Regions from separate parts of the Ruicaihuangia jiafui genome, predicted to be linked through region 2. Evidence: predicted binding sites of a transcription regulator. Region 2 holds the regulator's gene; each other region holds the start of a gene.
What was found. Region 2 encodes LexA, which represses DNA repair genes until DNA is damaged. Its sites were predicted from a motif close to TCGAACANNTGTTCGA; they were not measured.

Region 1 (2,263 bases), 1.9 Mb from region 2:
GTGGTGGTGAGTCCGGTGGGGGTGGTGATGGTGACGCGTCCGTCGCCATCGCGTTGGTAGTCGTACCAGCTGAGGTTCTTGCGGCGGTTGCTGGTTTCGCAGAGGGGGAAGAGGTTCTCGTCGTTGGTCGCCCCGTGGTCACGGACCCATTCCTCGAGGTGATCGATGTCGGTGTCGTCGACGGGCCTGGTGCAGGTGGGATCGATGCAGTCTTCGAAACTCATCGCGATCCAGTCCCTTTGGGCTTGTGTGGGCCGGTAGCGGTGGCGGTCCAAGACGAGCTTCTCAGCGGTGAATGGGTCGGTGCCGACCCGGCGGAACGAGGGCGCCCGGGTGAACAGATCCAAAGCGGTGGCGCGGTCAATGGTGCCGTAGCCGCGTAACTCGATGGGTTCGGTGCCCTGCCCGATGAGGGTCAGCATGGGAACCAGAAGCACCGGGCGGACCGTGGCGGCGGTGGGGGTGCCATCGCCGGCCAGCCACGCCACGGCGAGGTCGGCGCGGAGCTGGTCACGGGAACGCCACCCCGGCTCGTCGTGTTTCGTCTTCTTCTGCTCCGCGCGGGCGGTCGCGTTCAACCGGGCGGCGATCCTCACCGCGTCGGGCGCGGACACGAGAGCATGCAACCAGGCCATGCCGTCATCGGCCGGTTCGACCACGACCCGCCGGTCGGCGAATGCGCGCGCGTGACGGGCCTCGGCGGGCTCGATCAGCAGCTTCTCCTTCAGCCGGCGCGCCCGGGTGCGGAACTGGACCGGGGTGAGCGTCACCGCGGTCTGAGCGATCTGAGCGTCGAACACCTGCACAGCCGCGTCGTCCATCCAGCCGACCACAAGGTCCAACGCCGCCGCCACATGCGCGACAGTGGTGCCGCCGGCGGCGAAGACGGCGCGGAGCCGCGGTAGCCGGTCTTCGAGGGTCTGTGCCTGGTGGGCGCGCCCCCGTACCTGGCCAGCTGGAAGGTGCAAGCGGAGACCGGCATCGAACGCCGCGGCATCCTCTGCCAGTTCGAGCACGTCCTTCTGGGCTAGCCCGGCCGGGCGCAGGTAGAGGTGCGGATTCGCCCGCGCCAAGCGCATCAACTCGGCAAGTGCGGCCCAGCTCCGGGCGTGCGCCCGATTCGCGTCGGACTCCGCGGCGGCGGCCTCATCGAGCCGACCGACGATCAGATCCAGGCTGTCGTGCGGGGATGGGGAAAGCATCCAACTCTCCATATGTTCGCCTCGGCACGAGCGATTCTGTCCCTCCAGTATAGAACATATGTTCGAAGATGGGAAGAAGAACGGGACAAAAACTACCGGCGCAGGGCACTAGCTTCCTTCGCCTGGCGAATCCCCGTGCTAGTCAGTCGTGCGGGTTCGCCAGCACCCAGGCGCGCTGCGACCGGGTCAGCGCGTTGAACACCAGGCGGTACGAACTCGCGGTCAGCTCCAGCACGAGGTCCTCCGGCACGCTGCCGTCGAGGGCCACCGTGATCCAGTGCTGCTTGTTCAGGTGGTAACCGGGGGTGATGCCGGAAAAGGCACGGCGAAGCCCCTCGCTCTCGATCGGGTCGCACTTGAGGCTGATCGAGGTGCCGCGGTCGCTGCACAGCGCGAAGACGCGGCCACCCACCTTGTAGACGCGGGTACCCGGGCCGAACGGGTATGACGGCTGGGCACCGGGCAGGTCATCGAGTGCGGTCTCGAGCGCTGGCGCCAGCATATTAGCCCTTCGCGCGGGCCCGGCGCTCGGCATCCCGAGCCTTGACGCGGGCGTTCTCGGCGTGCACCTGAGCCTGCGTGCCCCGTTCGGCGCGCAGCCAGTCCGGCTGGTCTTCGAGCAGGGCCTGGATCTCGGCCGAAGTCAGCGGCTCGGTGATCCCGCCGCGGGCGAGGCCCGACGCCGACACCCCGAGCTTGTGCGCCACGACCGGCCGCGGGTGCGGTCCGTTCTTGCGCAGCTCTTCGAGCCAGGCCGGCGGGTTGGTCTCGAGTTCGGCCATTTCCTCACGCGTCACCACGCCCTCCTGGAACTCCGGCGGAGTGGCCGGCAGGTAGATCCCCAGCTTCTTCGCCGCGGTGGCGGGCTTCATGTTCTGGGACGACGACGAGGAACTCATGTACGAAAGCGTACGCTGTGAGCACCATGCCTCGCTTCTCGCTCGCCTATATGCCCGGGGTGACCCCCACCAAATGGGTGCGCATCTGGAAGGAGCGGCAGCCGGAGGTTCCGATCGAATTGCTGATGACGGATGTCGCCAGCCAGGTGTCCGCGCTCCGTG
Region 2 (2,263 bases):
CTGCTGCAGCACCTCGTTGGAGCCGTTCGCGGCCCAGACGTTGTCGCGGGTCAGCCCGTGGCCGAGGTAGCCGGCGAGGCTGTCCCGCAGCTCGGTGAACTCGCGGTCGGGGTAGCGGTTGATCGTGAGGATCGCCTGCGCGATCCGCTCGACGATGTCCTGCGCCACATCCTCGGGGATCGGATGCGTGTTCTCGTTGACGTTGAGTGCGATGGGCACTCGCTTCTGCGGGGCGCCGTATGGCGTCTGACCGCGCAGGTCGTCGCGGATGGGGAGGTCAGCGAGAGAAGTCACTGAGCTATTTTAGAACCCGCTCGGTGGGCGTCGTCGCCACGGGGCTTACTGAGAAGGCGCAGCGTTGGAGAACTGGGCGGCGTTCGAGTACACCTCGGGCAAGGCGAGCTGCACGCCGGGATGCACGTCGCCGATGCTCAGTTGGTTGAGCGAGAGGATGTCGGTGATCACGTCGCGCGGGTCGGCGCTCGGCGCGAGTGACTCGGCCAGGCCCCACAGCGATTCGCCGGCGCCCACGGTCACGTACTCGAATGACGGAATCGAGGCATCCGTCGTGGCGACGGCTCCGCCGCCGTTCAACGAGACGACGAGCGCGCCGACCACGAGGGGAAGCGAGGCCAGAGCAGTGAACACGACCCGACCTCGTCGGGTCAGTCGCAGGCGGGAGCGGACCACCGTGGTGGGGCGGGGTGTGGTGCCGATCAGTGCGGTGCTCATTACTACTCCTTCTCTCCGGTGGTGCTTGTTCGCTCCGGTGCTGGGGCGATGCTGGCCAGCTCGCATCCGGCGCTCGGCCGGGAGCGCCGGATGCGAAGCTGTGTTCCGAACATACTTTCGAATGTTCGAAGTGTCAATCGTTTTCTGTGAAGAATTCATCTGTCACCGATGCGGCTGGTGACGGCCCGACACACTAGAACAGATGTTTGCCTACGGCCCGAATGCTGGATACAGTTTCGATTGTCTGAACACAGGCAATCAGGCACCACCGACATTCGATGTGGATCAGTCGAATGAGTCGGTCGAAAGGGGCACGGATGGACGACAGCAAGCAGCCGGAGCGCCGCACGCGCCGCCGGAAGAGTCTCAGCGAGAAGCAGCTCGCGGTGCTGGAGTTCATTCAGCGCTCGGTCGCGCAGCACGGCTATCCGCCGAGCATGCGCGAGATCGGCGACGCCGTAGGCCTCGCCTCACTGTCCAGCGTCACGCATCAGCTGAATCAGCTCGAGTTGAGCGGGTATTTGCGCCGCGACGCCAACCGTCCGCGCGCCCTCGAAGTGCTGATCGACCTGCCAGGATCGGAGGAGCCGACCGAGTCCGCTGCCCCATTCGGCGACGCCGCCATGGTTCCGATGGTCGGCCGCATCGCGGCCGGCATCCCGATCACCGCGGAGCAGCAGATCGAAGAGGTGTTCCCCCTCCCCCGCCAGCTGGTCGGCAAGGGTGATCTGTTCATCCTCAAGGTGGTGGGCGACTCGATGATCGACGCCGCGATCTGTGACGGCGACTGGGTTGTGGTGCGACAGCAGAAGACGGCCGAGAACGGCGACATAGTGGCAGCGATGCTCGATTCGGAGGCCACCGTCAAGGTGTTCCGGCAGCGCGACGGTCACACCTGGCTATTGCCGCGCAACTCCAACTTCGAGCCGATCCTCGGCGACTTCGCCGAGGTGCTGGGCAAGGTCGTGGCGGTGCTCCGGTCGGTCTGACCGGCGGATCCCGCCGACCCGGTCACCGAGCGGCGGGGCCGCTCAGCCGCGGTGCTCGACGAAGTCGGTGAGCGCGTCCACCCGTGATGGGTGAACCAGCGCCCGCACTCTGGTGCCTTTTTCCAGGTACTCCGTCTTCAGCACTCTGCCCTGCACGTGAAGGCGCGAAATGACGTCGCCCCTGTCGTACGGTACGAGCAGCGTGACCTCGACCTCGGGCGCGGGCAGCACCTCGGCGATCCGCCGCTGCAGTTCGTCGATGCCCTCGCCCGTGCGCGCCGAGACGAAGATCGCGTCGGGTTGCAGTCCGCGCAGCAGCAGGCGCTGGTCGTCATCGATCAGGTCGGCCTTGTTGAAGACCAGGATCTCCGGGATGTCGCGGGCATCGATCTCGCCGATCACATCGCGCACCGTGGCGATCTGACTGCCCGGATCCGGGTGTGAGCCATCGACGACGTGCACGATGATGTCGGACTGTTTGACCTCTTCGAGGGTGGAGCGGAACGCCTCCACCAACTGGTGCGGCAGGTTGCGCACGAATC
Region 3 (2,263 bases), 1.6 Mb from region 2:
TCGTTGTTTCGGGTTGAACAGGCGTTGTTCGCGGCCGAGGCGGAGCGATTGGCCGTCGTCGCCGAAGCTGATCGGCACGACTCCGGCCTCGCACATGGCCCGGGTGATGGTCTGCATCGACACCGGCACCTTTTGTCCCTCGATCCAGCCGCGGCCGTCGGGCTTGTGCAGTTCGGTTTCGGCGACCAGCAGGCGGACGGCGGGTTTGCGGCTGCCGCAGATCTGTCCGGGGTCGGCGTCGATGCCCAGCTGGAGCAGGGCGAGGAAGCCGTCGAAGGCGAGCTGTTCCGGGGAGCGCGGGTCGGATTCGATGGCCTCGGCCCGGGCCAGCTCGGCCGGGGTCACGAACCGGGGGCCGCCGCGTTTGGGTGAGGTGAGGGCGTCGATGGTTTCATCGATCAGCTCGGCGTTCTCCGGGTCGGCGGTGATCACGTAGCGGGTCATCCCGTCCGGTTGCCGGTAGCGGCGGATGCTGCGCGCCTGGTGCAGCGCCCGTTCCCGGTCCAGGATGCCGGCCGCGTCCAGTTCGTCGCGGAGCTCCCGGGCCCGCCGGTAGAGCCGGTCGGCGGACAGCTCCGGGGCCTCGGCGAGTAACCGCAGCACCGCCCCGGCCAGATCGGCCACCGTCACCCCGCCTCCGCCGGCAGCAGCGCCCGCGCCCGCGCCAGCAGCGCCGGCAGCGGTGTCGTGGTCGGTGCCGGCAGCAGCAGTGTGGGAGTCGGCGCCGCGCTGCTCGGCCGGCAGGTCGCCCAGGCCGTTGCGGATCGCCTCGGCCTTCGCCACCGACAGCTCGTCGCGGGCCACCGCCCGGCCGACCTCGTCCAGCCAGGGCCGGGACTGCTTGAACGACCGCTCCGTGGTGGGGTCGCCGGCATCCGTCTCGGCCGCGTTCACCATGATCGCGCCGACGCTGACCAGGGTTCTGGCCTCGGCCTCGGTCACCCCGGTGGTGGCGGCCACGAACTTCTCCGGAGTGCGGTGCCCGGTGCGTTGCGCCAGCCCGTCGTGGCCGAGTTCCGGTGCCGAGCGGCGGGCGATCTCGCCGACCACCGCGGCGCTGCGGACCTGCACCGAGCGGGTCAGCTCGGCGTAGCCGGCCTGCCAGTCCAGCAACCGGTCATCGGACAGCGCGGCCAGGGTGGCCTGCTCCACCGACAGCGCGCCGACCGCCGCGAGGGCGGCGGTGAGCGCTTGCAGGTCGGGGAGCGTGGTCTGGGGCATGCACCCATTTTCGCAGGATTCGAAGGTATGTTCTACTGAATTTGGTAAGTTGTGAAAGTTCTTCTTGTGGAGGAGAAGACGCGCGAGGCGGGTTGGACGCAGTCGGCCCACGACCGAACCCAGCTCCCTGCCTCACCCCCGCCACAGCGGCAGCACCGGAGTCCCGGGCGGCTCGAACCCCATCACCTGCCCGTAAAACGACAACTCGGCCTGCGCCGCGTGGATGATCGTTTGCGCCCGCACGAAGCCGTGCGACTCCCCCACGTACTCCACGTGCGCGTGCGGGATGCCGTTGGCCACCAACGCATCACGGAACCGCTTCGCCTGCTCCGGCGCGACGATCGTGTCATCGGTCCCGTGCAGCAGCAGCACCGGACACGACAGCGCGTCCACCCGGTTGAGCGGCGCCCGCTGCTGGTAGAGCAGCGCCGACTCCGGCAGCGGCCCGACCAGCCCGTCCAGGTAGCGCGATTCGAAGTCGTGCATGTCCTCGGCGAGCGCGGTCAGGTCAGCGACACCGAAGTAAGAGGTACCGCAGGCGAACACGTCGGACGAGGTCAGCGCCGCCAACACCGTCAGCCCACCAGCCGAGCCTCCGCGAATCGCCAGTCGCTTGGGGTCGGCGAGCGCGGCATCCGCCAGTCCCCGCACCGCGCGCACCGTGTCGTCGACGTCGACCACGCCCCACTGCCCCTTCAGCCGCTCCCGATAGGCGCGGCCATAGCCGGTGGATCCGCCGTAATTCACGTCGATCACGCCGATGCCGCGCGAGGTGAAGTACGCGTACGGAACGTTCAGCATGGGCATCACGTGCGAGGTCGGCCCTCCGTGCACGAACGCCACATACGGCGGCAACTCCCCGGCGGGCGCCTGAAACTCCGGATTGCGCGGCGCGTAGACCACCGCGTGCACCCCGCCGAACTGCACCGTGCGCGCTTCCGGCAGGTACGCGACATCCGGAATCGTATCGACGGACAGACGGATGTCGCGGAGCGTGGCCGCACCTCGCTGGGCGCGCTGCTCGCGCGGCTCGGCTGGCTCG

Region 1: the regulator LexA is predicted to act here: its motif matches at 1,253-1,268, upstream of HCT51_RS15155 (DUF222 domain-containing protein).
Region 3: the regulator LexA is predicted to act here: its motif matches at 1,241-1,256, upstream of HCT51_RS16675 (HNH endonuclease signature motif containing protein).

The regions. Positions count from the first base shown of each region.
Region 1 is NZ_CP061771.1:3,112,814-3,115,076, reverse strand. Features, by position in the region: gene HCT51_RS15155 (DUF222 domain-containing protein) at 1-1,202, opposite strand, end outside; gene HCT51_RS15150 (MmcQ/YjbR family DNA-binding protein) at 1,345-1,704, opposite strand; gene HCT51_RS15145 (DUF5997 family protein) at 1,706-2,101, opposite strand; gene HCT51_RS15140 (LysR family substrate-binding domain-containing protein) at 2,128-2,263, shown strand, end outside.
Region 2 is NZ_CP061771.1:1,205,271-1,207,533, reverse strand. Features, by position in the region: gene HCT51_RS05790 (histidinol-phosphate transaminase) at 1-294, opposite strand, end outside; gene HCT51_RS05785 (hypothetical protein) at 340-732, opposite strand; gene lexA (transcriptional repressor LexA) at 1,050-1,721, shown strand; gene hflX (GTPase HflX) at 1,764-2,263, opposite strand, start outside.
Region 3 is NZ_CP061771.1:3,432,055-3,434,317, forward strand. Features, by position in the region: gene HCT51_RS16675 (HNH endonuclease signature motif containing protein) at 1-1,221, opposite strand, end outside; gene HCT51_RS16680 (S9 family peptidase) at 1,354-2,263, opposite strand, start outside.